DNA from 3 places in the Hathewaya limosa genome. Region 3 is predicted to be linked to each of the others. Evidence: riboswitches for the same ligand, from Rfam matches in the RefSeq annotation. Region 3 holds a riboswitch; each other region holds the start of a gene.

Region 1 (6,257 bases), on a different contig from region 3:
AAGAAGGAAAAGTATTCGGGGCATATATGATTTTATACAGTATAGGAAGGTTTTTAGTTGAGTTTTTAAGAAATGATCCTAGAGGAAATGTAGGGAATTTTTCTACATCACAATTTATTGCTATATTTACATTGATTTTGGGTATATGTATGTTTAATATACATAAGTTTAAAAAAGTAAAAAATAATTAGCGAGGTAGCATAGGTGTATAAAAAAATATGTAGCTTATTTTTGATTTTGATTATAAGTTTTAGTTTTATAGGATGTAATAAAATAGAAAATTTAAAAGTTAAGTTAGGACTTAAAAATAAGGATTTTGAATTTATGAAATCTGATACGATTAAGGAAGTAGTAATTCAAAGTAATAGAGATAAAGGGTTTAGATTTGTAGTAACCAATGAAGAGGTTATAAAAGAAGCGTACAGTATTTTGACATCAGGGAAAAAAGTGGAAGTTAAATCTAAATTAGATCCAGATTATATATTTGAAGTTCATGAACGTGGAGGAAAAGTACGCAAATTTTATTATATAGCAGGATTAGATAAACAAGATGGGGGAAATTTATATAGTGAAGATGGGAAGAATATATATGTTGTTTCTTCTAGATTAGATAATGATATATTAGGTGACTTTGAGAATATTAGAAAACCAAGAAAGTTTAAAGATGTATATTATGAATCTATTTCACAATGCATAAAAAGGTTTTTTAAAGATAGTAAGGATACAAAGTTAATAGACAAAGAATTTGCTATCAGTATAAAAGATGATTTTGATGTACAAAAATTTTTACTATCCTTGGACATTGAGGAATTTAAGAGTGACTTAGCTGAGGACTATCCTAATGTTAAGATAAAGGATGATACCTTAAAATCTGATTTTACAATTGATGTACAAACTGAAGGATATAAAAGTATAGTATATAAATCAATTATTAGTTTTATAGATAATAAAACTAATAAGAAAAAATCCTATTATATATGGTCTACTTATGAAAATAAGAATTGGACAATAAAAATTGAAGAAAAGAAACCACAAGGGTTTTAATAAAACAACTTAGGAGGGGATATGTAATGAGCAGTTGTGAAGGTTGCAAAAATAAAGATAATTGTTCAAAGGCAAGTGAAAATAAAGGCTGTAATTTTATAATGCCTAAATTTGGAAAAATTAAAAATGTTATAGGGATAATCAGTGGGAAAGGCGGAGTTGGTAAATCTACAGTTACAGGTATATTAGCTACTAAGCTTAAAAATGAAGGATATAGTGTAGGGGTTTTGGATGCAGATATTACAGGACCATCTATGCCAAGATTTTTTGGTATTAACAATAAAAGGTCTTCTATTGAAGCAACAGGAGAAGAAAATTCTTTTAAGTTTATTCCAGTAGAAACTGAAGGAGGAATCAAGGTTAATTCCTTAAATCTTCTTACAGAGAATGAAGGAGATCCTGTTATTTGGAGAGGCCCTGTTATAAATGGAGTTTTAAATCAAATGTTTACGGACACAGTTTGGGGTGAATTAGATTATCTTTTAATTGATATGCCACCTGGTACAGGAGATGTAGCATTAACAGTAATGCAAAGTTTACCTTTGAATGGTGTTATTGTTGTTTCAACGCCTCAAGATATGGTATCAATGATTGTAACTAAAGTTATTAGAATGGCAAAGAAATTAGATATTAATGTATTTGGTGTTGTAGAAAATATGAGTTATGTTAAATGTAAATGTGGTGAGAAAATTAAAGTATTTTCTAATAAATCAGCGGAAGAAGGGGCTAAAGAATTGGGGCTACCATTGCTTGCTGAAATGCCTATAAATAAAGATTTAGTAGAGCATATGGAAAAAAGAACTATAGAGAAATTTATAAATGAAGAAGAAGATTATAATATGTTTCTTAAAAATTTTAAACTTCAATATTCAATGAATAAATAGTAAATTAGATTAAATATAAAAGGGGCTGTCGCACTAAAAAATAGTGCGACAGCCCCTTTTATATTTAAATTCTAGCTTTATTTTTATTTACTGAATTAAAATTACTAATTAAATTTTTAATTGGTAATAGATTAATTATAATGCAGGAAATAATAAATTCTATGCTTAAAAATGAAATGTTATAAACTAATGAATAAATATATGGATTTTGTCCCTTAGCGTATTCAGAGAAGAAAATTATACCGGATAAGAAATGACATAATAATCTACCTAAAATAGCTATTAATATACCTAAGCTTATTTTTATATGAGATTGTATGGGAGTATCTTTACTATAATTAGGTTTAATAAATCCGCCTATACCAATCATCATAAAGGCTAGTGGATAGTCTAATAATAATTGAATAGGATGTACAACATATCCTCCTAAAAATAAATTTAGTATACCTAAAATAAAACCTCCTAACATTCCAATTTCAGGTCCATAGATAAAAGACAATAAAAGAATTGGAATTAAACTACCAGGTGTAACACTTCCACCTTGGGGCATTTTAAATAATCTAAATTGACCTAGCACTGTAGCTATAGCAATGGTAAGTCCAATAGTTACTATTGAAGAGGTAGTTAATTTTACTTTTTTTATTCTAATAAATAAAAGTAAAAGAACTAGAACAATTAAAACAGATAATATGTTTGGAACGGAAAATAGTTCTTTTGGCATATAAAAAACCTCCTTAAAATAATGTGCAGGAGGTATAAGAAATACTCATATAATATACATATAAGATATTATGCTTTCCTACGCTGGGATTAACCAGATCAGGTTCGAGGGTATTTCTCAGTCTAATTGACACCCCTAGCACAAAAAATTTAATTTTAAAAGTGCTTATTAAATACTGCATGTATATTATAGTTTATATTGTAATAATTTACAACGTATATATAATTATTTTAGTTTTAAAATTCTCATAGAATTTAGTATAGCTAATAGAGCTACACCTACATCTGCAAAAACTGCTTCCCACATATTAGCAAGACCCAATGCTGCTAATATAAGAACTAAAAGTTTTATTCCAAGAGCTAAAATTATATTTTGTGTAACAATTTTACGGGTGAATTTAGATATTTTAAGAGCATCAAATATTCTTGAAGGCTCATCATTCATTATAACCATATCAGCGGCTTCTATTGCCGCATCAGAACCAAGACCACCCATTGCTATACCAATGTCAGCTCTGGCCAAAACAGGTGCATCATTTATTCCATCTCCAACAAAGGCCACTTTAGATTTACCTTTTTTACCTTGTAAAATTTCTTCAAATATTTTTACCTTTTCTTGTGGTAACAGTTCCGCATAAAATGTATCTAATTTTAATTCCTTTGCTACTTTTTCAGCTGTAATTTTATTATCACCAGTTAACATAATTGTATTATTTATTCCACTAGATTTTAATTGATTAATAGCTTCTACAGAATCTTGTTTAATTTTGTCAGAAATAACAATACTACCTATAAATTGATTATTTACTGCAATATATACTACAGTTCCTGTACTTTCGCATTTTTTAAAAGTAATTTCAAATTTATCCATTAATTTAGAGTTTCCTACTAAAATTGTGTTTTTCTCGAAATCTACTTTTGTGCCATGTCCAGCTATTTCTTCATAATTTTTTAGCATGTTTTTATCTATTGGTTTGTTATATGCAGAAATTATAGACTTAGCTATAGGATGAGAGGAATAACTTTCACAAATTGCTGCATATCTTAATAATTCTTCTTCCGAAGCTGAATTTGTAGTATTTAATTCTGTAACTTCAAAAATACCTTTAGTTAGTGTACCAGTTTTGTCAAATACAATAGTATCTACAGAGTTTAGAGCTTCTAAATAATTACTTCCTTTTATTAAGACACCTTTTTTAGATGCAGCACCGATTCCACCAAAGAAACCAAGTGGTATAGAAATTACTAATGCACAAGGACAAGAGACTACAAGGAATATAAGAGATCTTCTAACCCAGTCTGATAGAACTGAATCTTTTATAAACATTGGAGGTATAAATGTAAGTGCAATAGCGCAAATAACTACTAAAGGAGTATATACCTTTGCAAATTTAGTAATAAATTTTTCAGCTTCGGCTTTTTTTGAGCCTGCATTTTGAACTAAATCCAAAATTTTAGAAACTGTAGATTGTGAAAATGATTTTGTAACCTTTACATAAAGCATTCCATTTTGGTTTATAAATCCACTTAACACTTCATCTTTAACTTTTATATTTCTTGGTAAAGATTCTCCTGTTAAGGCAGAAGTATCAACAGAGGATTCACCTTCGATTACTATACCATCAAGTGGTACTTTTTCAAAAGGTTTAACAAGTATAATATCATTTATAGAAACATCGTCAGGAGATACTTCTTCTATAGAGTCACCAACTTTTAAGTTAGCCTTATCAGGTTTTATATCCATTAAGTCAGCAATTGATTTTCTTGAACGATTAACGGCTATATTTTGGAAAGTTTCGCCAACTTCGTAAAATAGCATAACAGCCACAGCTTCAGGAAATTCCTTAATAGCGAAAGCACCTAAAGTTGCTATAACCATTAAAAAGTTTTCATCAAAAATTTCCCCAGTTTTAAAGTTCTTTAAAGCTTTAATTAAGACTTTTCCACCTATACTTAAATAACTTATTATAAAAAGAGTTAATTCTGTATAAAAGGTAAATTTACCTATAAGAGCAACTAAAAATAATATAGTACCAATACCAATTCTAATAAAATCTTTTTTGTTTATTAAAGATAATGGAGATTCTTGTTCAGTATTTGATTTATTTGATGAGTTATTTGATTTCTTAAATTTTACAACTACATCAGGTTCAGTTTTATTAACAATGTTTTTAACTTCAGTAAAAATATCATTTTTAGAAGTCTTATTATTTATCTCAAGAGTTAAAATTGAAGTGGAAAAATTAAAAATAGCTTTATGAACATTAGGAAGTTCATTAACCTTATTTTCAATCTTAGCAGCACAATTGGCACAATGAAGTCCTTCTAAGATAAGTTCTACTGTAGCAGTAGAGCTACATGGTTTATTCTTTGACATAATTTCTACATCAGGTTCTAATTTATGAATTATAGATTTAATTTCTGCATACGTTTCTTCTTTTATAGATTCATCCTTTAGTATATAAGAAAGTGTTAAAGTTGAAAAATTCAAAGTACATTCTTGGATATTGGCTAAACTTTTTATTTTAGATTCAATTTTAGCTGCACAGTTTGGACAATCCAAACCTTTTAATATTAGAATATTTTCTTTATTCATTATATCACCTCATAATTAACTAAATTTCATTTATATGATCTAAGGCCATATGAAATATTTGTTTTATGTGATCATCATCAAGAGAATAATAAACCGATTTTCCTTCTTTTCTGTATTTAACAAGTCTGGATTGTTTTAAAACTCTTAATTGATGAGAAATAGCAGACTGATTCATTTGAAGTAAAGCTGCTATATCACAAACACACATTTCAGATTTAAATAGTGCAAAAATTATTTTTATTCTTGTAGAGTCAGAAAAGACTTTAAATAAATCTGAAACATCTTGTAGAGTATCTTCATCTAACATTTCAGTATTAACTTTATTTATTATATCTTGATGAAGAGTTTTACATTCACAAAAATCTATATTTGAGTTAGAGGTATTACTTTTTTTCATTAAGTCATCTCCTTTATAAGTATAATATAAACATATGATCATATATTCATATGTTTATATTATACTATCATTATATGGAATTAAAATCAATATGCGTACACAAAAAATAAAAAATAATTAAAAAATTTTTTAAAGATTTTTTTGAATTTTAGGTAAAAAAAGTGAAAGTAGGCTAAATGCCTATGTATGCATAATTTACCATAATAAAATACATTACATGAATAAAAACAGAATAAAACAAGAGAAAATTTATTAAAATTAAACGTAGTGTAGGATTTAAAGATTAAATTAAAATTGATTATAAGAGATTAAAATAGTATAATAATCCGAGTATGGCAAACAATATATTGTATAAGGAGGCTAAAAAATATGCTATATGTTGTAAAGCGTGATGGACGAAGAGTTCGATTTGATTCCTCCAAAGTCTTTAAGGCAATCAAAGGTGCAGCGGATGAAATTGGGTACATAATCGGTGAAGAGGAAATAAATAAACTGAAGGAGAGAGCTTTAAAGAAGTTAGAAGCTTTAGAGAGAGAAGAATTAAGTGTTGAAGATATTCAAAATGAAGTTGAAGACATGCTTTTAAGTAATGGACATAGAGAAATAGGAGTAGCAT
Region 2 (6,257 bases), on a different contig from region 3:
TTTACTGCAACTTTGTGATGATTTGCAAGATGTTAAAGTAGATATAAAAAATAATCATAATACCCTTATATCAAGGGTAGGTGAAAGATGGAATCTAGATAGTGTAACTAATAATTTGTTTAATTTTAATAATTTTATATCGAGCTTATTAAATGAATTTGACTTAAGTGGTATGGAATGGATAGAGGATTTTGTAGAGAAAAAGATGTTAAATTTGCTTTTTTTCTGTGTATGTAAAAATAAAAAATTCTATAGTAAAAAATATTTTAAATGTATGGAAGAGTATTTTCCATATAGAAGTAAATATATAATAAAATTAAATAAAAAAGTTAATAAAAAATATAAGAGATTAATAAAAAAGGTTGGACGTGAAAAAATTAATGAGGCTATTATTTGTGCTTTAAGTTAATATATATTTATATACAAAATAGCTTACAACAGTATACATAAAAAATAAAACATATTATTTTAAAATATACACGATATATATAGGGAGATGATATTTATGGAAAAGTTGTATGGTATAATTGGAGAAAAATTAGGACATACATATTCTCCAGAAATTCACAAAAAAATTTTGGAAGCAATTAATATTAAAGGGCAGTTTGGGGTTTTTCAAGTTAGGAAAGATCTTTTAATAGATGTTGTACCTGGATTAAAAGCATTAGGTTATAATGGGGTTACTGTTACGATTCCATATAAAGTGGATATAATGAAATATTTAGATGAGATAAGTATAGAAGCAAAAAATATTGGCGCTATAAATGTAGTTGATATAAAAAAAGGAAAAGCCATAGGGTATAATACGGATTATTATGGTTTTGGTATGACTTTAAAACATTTTGACATAGATATTCAGGGTGAAGAAGCAGTAATTTTAGGTACAGGGGGAGCATCTAGGGCTGTGGTGCAATATCTTGTGGATAATGGGATTAAAAATATTATTTTTGTAAGTAGAAATATTGAGGAAGCAAGAAAAAAATATCCTAAATATGAGATTATAAGTTATAAGGAGTTAGATACAATAAAAGAGAGTAAACTTGTAGTAAATTGTACTCCAGTTGGTATGTATCCTAAAAATGAGTTTACACCAATGGATAAGAAATATTTAAAAAAATTCAAAGCTGTTGTAGATATAATTTATAATCCATTAGAAACATTATTTTTAAAGGAAGCTAAGGAACAAGGTTTAAAAAGTGTAAATGGTATGTATATGTTGGTAGCTCAAGCTGTTAGAGCACAAGAAATTTGGAATGATATTGAAATTCCTTATGAGGTTGTAGATAAGATCTATGAATATATGATACAAAAATAAGTAATGGAGTAAAGTGTGAATATGAATATTGTTTTAATTGGTATGCCAGGGTGTGGAAAAAGCACCTTGGGTTCTTTTTTATCTAGAAGATTAAATTTAAGATTTATTGATTTAGATGAATATATAGAAAATAAACAAGAAAAAACTATAAAAGAAATCTTTAATAATGGAGAAGAGTATTTTAGAGATATAGAAACTGATGTGGTGAAAGAAGTAAGTATATTTAATTCTACTATAATTTCAACAGGTGGAGGAGTTGTAAAAAGATATGAGAATATACTACAACTTAAAAAAAATTCTATAATCATTTTTATAAATAGGCCTATAGAAGAAATTTTAAAGGATATAGATTGTGAAAGTCGTCCACTTTTAAAAAAAGGAAAAGAAAAATTATATAGGCTATATGAAGAAAGGTTACCATTGTATAAAAAGTATTGTGATGTAGAGATATTAAATGATAAACATATAGATTTAGTTTTAGGAGATATTATTAAATTACTTAAAAGAAAGGAAATAATTTAGAATGAGAATCTTAGTTATTAATGGACCAAATTTAAATTTTTTAGGTATTAGAGAAAAGGGGGTTTATGGCAAGGAAACTTATGAAGAATTATGCAATTTTATAGAAAACGAAGCTAAAAATCTTGGAATTGATATTGATATACGTCAAAGTAATATAGAGGGAGAGATTATAAATTTTATACAAGAAGCTTATGAAAATATTGATGGAATCATTATAAATCCAGGTGCATATACTCATTATAGTATAGCTATATTTGATGCATTAAAGTCTGTAAATATTGATACTATAGAAGTTCATTTAAGTAATATATATAAACGTGAAGAATTTAGACATAAATCAGTAACAGCTCCTGCTTGTGTTGGACAAATTTCAGGATTAGGTTTTTTAGGATATAAGTTAGCAATGGAAGCACTATATTATAGAAAAAATAAATAGATTTAATATAAATTATAAATAATAAATATTAGATTATACCACTGTTAAAGTTTAAAATAAAATTATAAAAGCTTTAGGAGGGGATTTTATGCATAAAGATCAATTAATAAACTTAGAACCTTCAGTTAGAGAACAAGTTATGAGAGAGGAACTTGGAGAAGAAAAGTGTAAGATTTTAGATAAGTATGGATTGCACCCTAATGAGAGAATATATTGGGAAAAAGTACAAGAAAAATATCCTACACAAGAATATTTTAGTCATAAATTTGCAGTAAAAAGTTCAGTACTAGGTATGATTTTTCATATATATAGATTATGTTTTGCTAAGACTAAATATTTTGAAAATAATTGGGATAAGTTTATTCCGTGTGTTTATACCCTTCGAGAAGGATTTATAGAAACAGAACTGTACAATATGGAATTTATTAAACATAAAAAAACAGGATTAATTATAGATCTAAGAGAACTATCTAAAATTCATTGGATTCAAGATTTTAAAGACTTATGCTTATATATAGAAAATAAAGAAAAAGAGTTAGAAAGAAAAATTGGATAGTATATAAAAATAAAAGATATAGATAACTTTTAATTAGAAATATATATAGTTATAAAAATGCAAATTCATATAAGGTGGATTTGCATTTTTATATTATTGAGTTAAATATTAAAAAATGTGGTCATTATTCATTTATAGAAAAAACTGAAGAGATTTTAGAAAGTATAGATAAATTTTTATTAAAACATTAAGTTATTATATAAATCATAGTAATTAATGATAACTTTTATTAAGATAATTAGTTGAATCTCTAAATGGGTTGTGATAATATGGAAGCAAAGTTAAATAAAACAGGGGTGCTAGAATATGGCTAGCTGAGATAAAGATCCTTAAAATCTTTGACTCTTTGACCTGATCTGGATAATGCCAGCGTAGGAAACATATTTATAAATTAATTTGTTTTTGTTACAAATTATATTTGTTTATGATAATGCAAATCCGAAACTGGATTTGCATTTTTGATTTTAAATTAAAAAATAAAAAGTTAGAGTAACAATATATTTACAATTAGGAGGAAATGATATGAAAAATGTTTTAACTATTGCAGGATCAGATAGCTGTGGGGGAGCAGGTATTCAAGCGGATTTAAAAACTTTTTCAGCGCATGGAGTTTATGGTATGTCTGTCATTACAGCTGTTACTGCGCAAAACACTATGGGAGTTCTAGCAGTTCAAGACATAGAAAGAGATATCATTGAAAAACAAATAAGCTGCATATATGAAGATATAGAAGTGAGTGCAGTAAAAATTGGTATGGTATCTAAGATAGAAACTATAGAAGCAATTGCAGAAGGTCTTTTAAAGTATAGAGCAAAAAACATTGTTGTAGATCCTGTAATGATTTCTAAAAGTGGATATGACTTATTAAAACCGGAATCAAAAGACACATTAATTAAAAAATTACTTCCTATAGCTACAATTGTTACACCTAATTTACCAGAAGCAGAAGTTATCTTAGAGAGAAAAATAACAACATTGGATGAAATGATTGAAGCAGCTAAAGAAATACATAGTAAAGGACCTAAAACTGTTTTAGTTAAAGGTGGTCATTTAGAAAATGATGCTACTGATGTTTTATATGATGGAAAAGAAATTTATTTATTAAAGGGTACAAGAATAGATACTAAAAATACACATGGAACAGGATGTACATTATCTTCAGCTATAGCTTCAAATTTGGCAAATGGTTATGATGTAAAAGAAGCAGTACAAAAAGCTAAGGAGTATATAACAATGGCTATTGAACATTCCTTTGCAATAGGACATGGAGTCGGTCCTACAAATCATTTTTATAAGTTATATAAAAGTTCAGGATTAATAGATTAATAAAATAAATTTTCGGTGTAAGGAGGGGAAATTTAAATGATAGAGGAGAATAGGGAAGTAAATGGAAGTATACTACAATCTTGTTGTGATACACTTACTGCTTTAAGAGAAAAAAAACCACTAATTCATCATATAACTAATTATGTTACAGTGAATGATTGTGCAAATATTACTTTAGCCATAGGGGCATCTCCTGTAATGGCAGATGATATAAATGAAGTTGAAGAAATGACATCAATAGCGGGAGCTTTAGTTATAAATATAGGTACATTAAATACAAGAACTGTTGATTCTATGATTAAAGCGGGAAAAAAAGCAAATGAACTTAATATACCAGTAATCCTAGATCCAGTAGGAGTAGGGGCTACAAAATATAGATTAGAAGTTGCAAAGAAACTTTTAGAAAATGTTAAGTTTACTGTGGTTAGAGGCAATATGTCAGAAATTAAAATATTATCGGGAATAAAATCAGGGATAAAAGGTGTTGATTCAACGGAGAGTTTAGACGGTAAAGAGAAAATAGCTAAAAATTTGGCTTTAAAATTAAAATCAGTTGTAGCAATAACAGGAGCCATAGATTGTATTTCTGATGGAAAAAGAATTGTTTCTATAGAAAATGGACATTCTATGTTATCTAATGTTACAGGGACAGGATGTATGAGTACTTCTTTAATAGCTTCGTATACTTCTATTTTCAAAGATGGTTTTATAGGTGCAATAGGTGGGTTAGTATCAATGGGTATAGCTGGAGAAAAAAGTTTTGAAAGTTTAGTAGATGGAGACGGAATAGGAACTTTTAGAATAAGAATTTTCGATAATATATATAATTTAACAGAGAGTGAACTTTTAAATAAAGCAAAGATATATTAAGAAGAAGGTGAGTATATGAAAAAATCTAATATAGATTATACTTTATATTTAGTAACGGATAGAGAAATTTTGGGAAATAGAAACTTAGAAGATGCTGTAGAAGAAGCTATTTTAGGTGGAGTTACCTTGGTTCAATTAAGGGAAAAAAATTGTTCAAGTTTAGAGTTTTATAATACTGCTAAAAATATAAAAGAAATTACACGTAAATATAATATACCTTTAATTATAAATGATCGATTAGACATAGCACAAGCAATAGACGCAGATGGAGTTCATATTGGACAAGAAGATATGCCAGTTGATCTTGCAAGGAAAATTTTGGGGCAACATAAGGTTATCGGAGTTTCAGCTCAAACATTGGAACAGGCACTTATAGCAGAAGAAGAAGGTGCAGATTATCTAGGTGTAGGAGCAATTTTTAATACTACTACTAAAAGAGATGCTATCCAAGATATGGGATTAAAAATATTGAAAGATATAAAAGTAAAAGTTAATATACCTATAGTTGGAATAGGTGGTATAGATCATAGTAATGCAAAAAGCGTAATCCAGACCGGTGCAGATGGAGTTGCTGTGGTTTCGTGTATTTTAAAAGAGACAGATATAAGAAATTCAAGTAAAAGATTATATGATATAGTTAAAAAATAAATATAATAATACTTTTTAAAAGTCCAAAAGTAACTTATATAAAATTACTTTTGGATTTTTTTATATATAAAAGATAATTTATTTCACTTAAAAAGTTACATATACTTTGAATTTATAAATTATGTAAGAAGAACTAAAGATAATTAAATATTTAGCCGAGAATCATAGAATAATCATTAGTTTTACAAATAAAATTTATAAGATAAGTAATATATAAAATCTTTTTTTAGAACTTGATAATACACTATGATAAAGTATAAAAAGATTTAAATGTTTTAAAAAGTTTATAATAATAAAATTTTTAAATAAAGTTATAGTATATAAAAGGCAATAATTTAAATATAAAGGTTATTTTAAGATTATATAGATTCTTATTTTTAAATCTAAAATATTATTATGTAGTTATATATTATAAAATACATATTTCACAAAAAATATTACAAAATTACTGAACCATTGAGATTAAATTTTTTATTAAAAGTTTAAAAAATTTGAAATTGTTATTGGATTATATGAGTTTTATACTTTAAATAAATTATAGAATTGGTATAATAAGTATAGAAATTTATTTTAGACTTCACTAG
Region 3 (6,257 bases):
AAATAGTAGTAAATGTAACAAACAATGTTGGACAAAGTTTAAGTCAAGAAGATATTAATAGTATTACTAAATTAATGGGAAAAATTAATAAATTAGATTTAAATTTTTCTCAATTAAAAGATCAACTAAATGATGTCTCAAATAAATTAAAAGATACTTTTACAAGTGAAGAAGCAAAAGGTTTTTGGGCAAAAATAAAACAATTTTTCGTGGATATTTGGAATGCAATAAAAAATCTTTTTAGTAGTTCAGATGATACTAAAAAAGATAGCGATTCTCCTAAAACAGAAGATGGAAATAAATCACCTTCTGCCAATAATTTAAGTACTCCACAATCAAATAAAGAAAAACAATCTAGTACTTCTACTTCAACATCTTCACAAGATAATTCAAATAATACTAGTACTGCTCAATAAAAAAATATCTCTAGGAAATGTCATTATTTCCTAGAGATATTTTTTATTTAAGTAATTTATAAAATTTTATTTATTTTATTTCATTAATTTCTCCAAAGGTATATTAAAAATTTTTCTCCATGATAAAATAATTATTAAAATTAATACTGCTCCATATATATACACACCTATGGGCCAAAAAAATATAAATACAGCATGAACTCCTCCAAAAATACCTGTTAATATGCTTCCTAATAAATAAGGCGCCACATCTCCTTCTGCCTTAATACTTTTATCACTTTCGGAAAAAGGCAACGCCTTATCCATTAGATAAAAGGAGAAAAGATTTAATATAATAATTACTAAGAACACTATTATTAATTGAGGAATAACCTTTATCCCAAAAATAAATACCCACAAAATACTAAGTAAAATAAATATAGGAAATATAAACTTATAAAATATAGCTTTGAAACAACCTTTGAAGATATTTGAAATTTCATCTACTGGAGAAGTTATATAAACCCATGAACCTTGAAATTTTTGCGAATATTTTATGTTTGTAGCAACTGTACATAACAACATTACAGCAAAATAAATCAATAAATAAGTCTTTGAATTATTCATAGATGTTTTCCATTGTGCAAAGCCTTTAACCATATTCTCATGACTTGCTGGAAAGATCATTATTAATGGAAAAGCTAAAGCTAAACCCAGACTAGGATATATTCTAAATTTAATTTCTCTTTCACTACTAAATAAATTATAAGAAAAATTAAAAAATATTCTCTCCTGTCTATTTCTACATATTATTCTACTTATTCTAAATGAAAATTTCTCTTTTTCTTTTTTACTTTTGCATGTATTATTGTTTAATTTTTCTAGATATTCTTCAAACTTAGGTGTCAGTTGCCAATATATAATAATTGAAACTATAGGTATAATTATTGCCAATAATGTATGTGCTATTAAATATCCTTTAATTTCTCCTGATTCAATCATTGTAAGCGGTGATGCAAACCACATTGGAATTACAAAGTAATGCCATAACTTACTTGTAAAATTAACTTGTATATCTACAACATCAAAAATTCTACCTGCCAATTGACTAAAAAGTGTTATAAATATACTTAAAATAATTTGTACAAAGTTTATCATGTCTTTTAGTTTCTCTCCATCAAAAAACTTTAAAACTAAGAAATAAACAAAAGTAGTTATTATTATCATAAATATATCTATACATATTATCTCTAGTAAAAATACTAAGGTAAAAAACACACCATATCTTAATGAAACTAATATAGAAACTCCTGTAAGAGATAATGTTAAACTAAACATATATATAAGTATATGAGTTAATTTAGCTGCATTTAATGTCCTAGAATCTACACCTCTAGTTCCTATTAAGATTTTATCACGAACATCTAAAAGAACTGTTGAAAAATCCGACATAAATATTGTTAGAACAAAAAACATAAGCATAAAAAAATAAACAGTCATCTGCCATAATATATTAATTTTAAATCCTATAAATAAGGCTAAGATAATCCCCATAAAACCATTTAGAACTATAGAAGATTCCATTTTACTTTCTTCTTTATCACTATTTTTTTGCCTATTAAAAACTGTTGGAACCTTTCTTCTGTCCATAGTTAATTTAATTTTTACAATAGACCTCATAATATCATAATCTACACCAAACTTAGTATAAACACTTTTAAACTTGTCTATAAACTTTAAACTCTTAAATTCCTTCATATCTAATTCACTCCTTGTATAATAGAAGTAAATTGTTCTGCTATCTCTTTATGTTCAGTAAAACCTGTAAATTCATTAAATATACTTTCTAATGATCCTTCATGAGATTTTTCCTTAAGTTCTTCAAAAGTTCCATCTGCTGCTATTACACCATTATTTAAAAGTAATATCCTACTGCTTATTTTCTCAACCACATCCATTATATGTGATGAATAAAATATTGTTTTCCCCTGTGCTGCTAAATTAGCTAATATCTCTTTTATTATCATTACACTATTTGCATCCAATCCACTTAAAGGTTCATCTAAAAATAATATATCTGGATCATGTATTAGACTTGCTATTAGTAATATTTTTTGTCTCATACCTTTAGAGTATGTTAAAATTCTAGAATTAAAAGCATTATCCATTCCTAATATTTTCATAAGTTGTCTACTTTTATATAATGCTGTATTATATTCTATACCATATAACTCTCCTACAAATGTAAGATATTCTTTACCAGTTAAGCTGTCATATAACTCTGAGAGTTCAGGTACATATCCTATATGTTTTTTATATTCTCCATTTCCTTTTAAAATATCTTCACCAAAAATTTCAACACTTCCTTTATAATCTCTTAAAAGTCCTAACATTATTTTAACTGTTGTACTTTTTCCTGCCCCATTAGGACCAATATATCCTATAATTTCCCCTTTATGAATATCTAGATTGATTCCTTTTAATACTTGTTTCGTACCAAAAATCATATAAAGATCTCGAATCTTTATTATTACATCCTCTTCCATCATATATTTGTTCCCCCATTATTATTCTGTTAATTTTTTATGAATATTTTAACATTATATATTATTTCTGTCTACATTACTTTACATATAAGTTATTGAAATAATATTGGCCATAAAATAAAAAATATATAGTAAGAATAAGAAAATTAACTTCTTACTCTTTCTATATATTTATAACTTTATGTACATCATAACAAATAAACTTTATACAATTATTTATTTTATAAACTTTTTTATAGGTATTATTGCTATAAGTATTGTAGTTAATACTGCCTCTACTCCTGCACTAGATCCGTTATATATGATAGAGTATAACCAAACATTCATTCCTTTTGGAGCATATTGCCCGAAAAATAATACTCCAGATATTACAGAGGACAAAAGACTTAATCCTGTAGCAAATAAACTTCCTAATATAATGTTATACTTTTTGTCTTTTCCAAAAGTTCCTGCTACCCCTAATGCCATTGTTCCTAAAATATAATCCAACAAAAATTGTAATGGATGTACTATAACTGCTCCATTTAACAACTTAAGTAATCCAAAAATTAAACCACCTGTAACTCCTGGTATATTTCCATATAATATTGAAAGAATCATTACAGGAAGCATAGAAAACAACGTTATTCCCCCGCCCTGAGGATATCTTATAAAGTGAATTAAATATAATACAAAAGATAGAGAACTAATTACCCCTATTTTTACTATCATATTAGTTGTAAATTTATATTTTATTAAATTTATTATATAAATTCCTAATAATCCTATAGATATTATCAAACCAATAATATTAATCATCTTTTGTTCTCCCTAATTACTCTAAATGTCTTATTTATTATAAGCCATATCCCAAAATTGTTTTTCATATTTACTAGATGTTATAAAAATATTTAATAATTCTTTTTTTTCATCTTCAGTTATATCAGTGCAAATTTTATCTACATAATCTAACCATTCATTTGTGAAATCAGTAAACTCTTTTGATGCATATGAATCTATCCAAGGTTTATAAAAATTATTATCTAATTTTTCTTTATAAATTTTTTGAATATATTTTCCTATATAATTATAACTCCATGTACAAGGCAATGTAGCAATAGCGCATTTTCTTATATTTCCCTCTAATGATTTGGATAACATATAGCTTGTATAACTAGTATTAACTATGTTTGATTCCATCTTCTCAACTTGCCATGGTTCAAATCCAAAATTCTTTAAGTATTTAATATGCACTTCTGTCTCATCATTCATAGTTCCCTTTATGGAATTATAAAAAAATTTCATTTCTTCCATAGTTGAAGCCTTTATAATTCCGACACAAAATGATTTAGAGTATTCTTTAAGATATAAATAATCTTGAATAAGATAGTATTGAAACTTTTCTCTTGGTAAACACCCTTCTGCTAACTCTTTTATAAAGGGATGATTTAAATACTCCTCCCATATTTTTTCTGATTTTTGAAACAAATACTGTGTAAATTTCATAATTACTTCACCTTTCTTTAATATCTGCTCCAACAATGAAAAAACTTATTTTAAAAAAATCTTAAAATAAAAAAGTTATGTCCATTTAGGAACATAACTTTTAATTACACATAAAAATACTAATAAAAATAAATTATATGAATATACAATTTCTCTTAGTATTATATTAATAAGCTTTCCTACGCTGGTATTATCCAAATCAGGTTAAAAGGGTTAATAGTTTTACTATCTCTCAGCCTAATGAAAATCGGCACCCCTAGCTAGATATTTATTTATGTAGTTATTATAAAAGATTTAAAACATAAAATCTATATATTTTTTTACCTTTTAAATCTTTTAATAAATTTTCTTTTTATTTGACTTATTTTAATATATAGGTTATAATTAGTTCATAAGTTAGTTGGAACTATAAAGTTAATAATGACGCGGGATGGAGCAGTTGGTAGCTCGTCGGGCTCATAACCCGAAGGTCGTAGGTTCAAGTCCTGTTCCCGCAACCAAAAACCATACTATTAAAGTATGGTTTTTTTATTTTGAATCCATATTAAATTTCCTTGAGTTTAAAATAAACTTAATTGTTCTTCTTTTTTATGTTCTAAAGATGATATAGTTATTCCAATTCTATTTCATTTAACATCTCATTCCCATATTCCTGTATTTCTCTACTTTTACATATGTATTTTAATAATGTTTTACTTTTAGTATGAGTTTCAAAAGAAGTGGTTTTTAATTTTATAGTTATAGTTTTTCCTTGCATATTTTCCTTTTCCAATGTATTTTCTATAAACTCAGCAAAATTTTCTATATACCATTTTAATTGTTGTTTATTTTTTGTATCTTTTTTTAAAGTTATTTCCCTTCCTATAGATTTTCTCTCTCTAAAAGTATTTACCTTTCTATTATCTATTCCACGTATTCTATCATATATCTCCAATCCAGATTTTCCAAAGTAATTAATAATAAAATCTTTTGATAATGCATATAACTCTTCAATATTAAAAACACCTATATTATTAAGTTTTTTAACAGATTTTTTTCCAAGTCCATGAACCTTATTTATTGAAAGTGGAAAAAGTACTTTGGGTACCATTTCCTTCGTTATTACTTTAATACCATTTGGTTTATTCCAATCTGATGCAAGTTTTGCTAAAAATTTATTATAAGATATACCAATGGATAGTGTAAGTCCTAATTCTTTTAAAACATTTTCTTTTATAAGAAGGGCTATTTTAATGGGATCTTTATTTAAATGAGTTATATCCAAATAAGCTTCATCTATACTTACAGGTTCTACATAAGGAGTTACGGAATAAAATATATCAAATATTTTAGATGAAATTTCTTTATATCTATACATTCTAACAGGCAAAAAAATTGCCTTGGAGCATTTTGCTTTAGCTATATAGACAGGCATAGCACTCCTTATTCCATAAGCCCTTGCCTCATAAGAACAAGTTGCAACTACTCCTCTTTCACTAATTCCACCTACAATAACAGGCTTTCCTTTTAATTTGGGATTATCTTTTATTTCTACAGAAGCAAAAAATGCATCCATATCTACATGAAGTATTTTTCTTTCCATACCTTTGGCAATCCTTTCTCTTAAATACTCTTTAAATATTATTATATTCTCTATTTTAAAAAATGCTAAATATTTTTAATATCAGTATGAGTATTAAAAATATTTAGCATTACAATTATTAAAGGAGGTCTTTTGGCTTCCTTTAATTCATATCGAAATAATTATTTTTTAATTTTACTTGACTTGAATCACTATATAGAGTATTATAAATATATAAGTTGTTTGAAATTAATAATTTTAATAATGACG

The links. Region 3 has a riboswitch for thiamine pyrophosphate ahead of tenA (thiaminase II). Riboswitches for the same ligand answer to the same signal wherever they lie in the genome.
Region 1: linked by a shared signal. The riboswitch ahead of thiT (energy-coupled thiamine transporter ThiT) and the one ahead of tenA (thiaminase II) in region 3 are both predicted to bind thiamine pyrophosphate.
Region 2: linked by a shared signal. The riboswitch ahead of thiD (bifunctional hydroxymethylpyrimidine kinase/phosphomethylpyrimidine kinase) and the one ahead of tenA (thiaminase II) in region 3 are both predicted to bind thiamine pyrophosphate.

The regions. Positions count from the first base shown of each region.
Region 1 is NZ_JAUSWN010000001.1:39,102-45,358, forward strand. It holds gene QOZ93_RS00145 (prolipoprotein diacylglyceryl transferase) at 1-191, shown strand, start outside; gene QOZ93_RS00150 (YhfM domain-containing protein) at 205-1,044, shown strand; gene QOZ93_RS00155 (Mrp/NBP35 family ATP-binding protein) at 1,071-1,928, shown strand; gene thiT (energy-coupled thiamine transporter ThiT) at 1,993-2,649, opposite strand; TPP riboswitch at 2,708-2,796, opposite strand; gene QOZ93_RS00165 (heavy metal translocating P-type ATPase) at 2,875-5,244, opposite strand; gene QOZ93_RS00170 (ArsR/SmtB family transcription factor) at 5,264-5,641, opposite strand; gene nrdD (anaerobic ribonucleoside-triphosphate reductase) at 6,011-6,257, shown strand, end outside.
Region 2 is NZ_JAUSWN010000020.1:5,862-12,118, reverse strand. It holds gene QOZ93_RS11000 (hypothetical protein) at 1-409, shown strand, start outside; gene aroE (shikimate dehydrogenase) at 506-1,315, shown strand; gene QOZ93_RS10990 (shikimate kinase) at 1,337-1,837, shown strand; gene aroQ (type II 3-dehydroquinate dehydratase) at 1,839-2,273, shown strand; gene QOZ93_RS10980 (hypothetical protein) at 2,362-2,829, shown strand; TPP riboswitch at 3,112-3,226, shown strand; gene thiD (bifunctional hydroxymethylpyrimidine kinase/phosphomethylpyrimidine kinase) at 3,352-4,155, shown strand; gene thiM (hydroxyethylthiazole kinase) at 4,192-5,025, shown strand; gene thiE (thiamine phosphate synthase) at 5,041-5,673, shown strand.
Region 3 is NZ_JAUSWN010000019.1:51,553-57,809, forward strand. It holds gene QOZ93_RS10905 (DUF1002 domain-containing protein) at 1-416, shown strand, start outside; gene QOZ93_RS10910 (ABC transporter permease) at 492-2,153, opposite strand; gene QOZ93_RS10915 (ABC transporter ATP-binding protein) at 2,156-2,941, opposite strand; gene thiT (energy-coupled thiamine transporter ThiT) at 3,158-3,739, opposite strand; gene tenA (thiaminase II) at 3,770-4,426, opposite strand; TPP riboswitch at 4,586-4,694, opposite strand; tRNA gene QOZ93_RS10930 (tRNA-Met) at 4,851-4,926, shown strand; gene QOZ93_RS10935 (DNA polymerase IV) at 5,037-6,008, opposite strand; tRNA gene QOZ93_RS10940 (tRNA-Met) at 6,256-6,257, shown strand, end outside.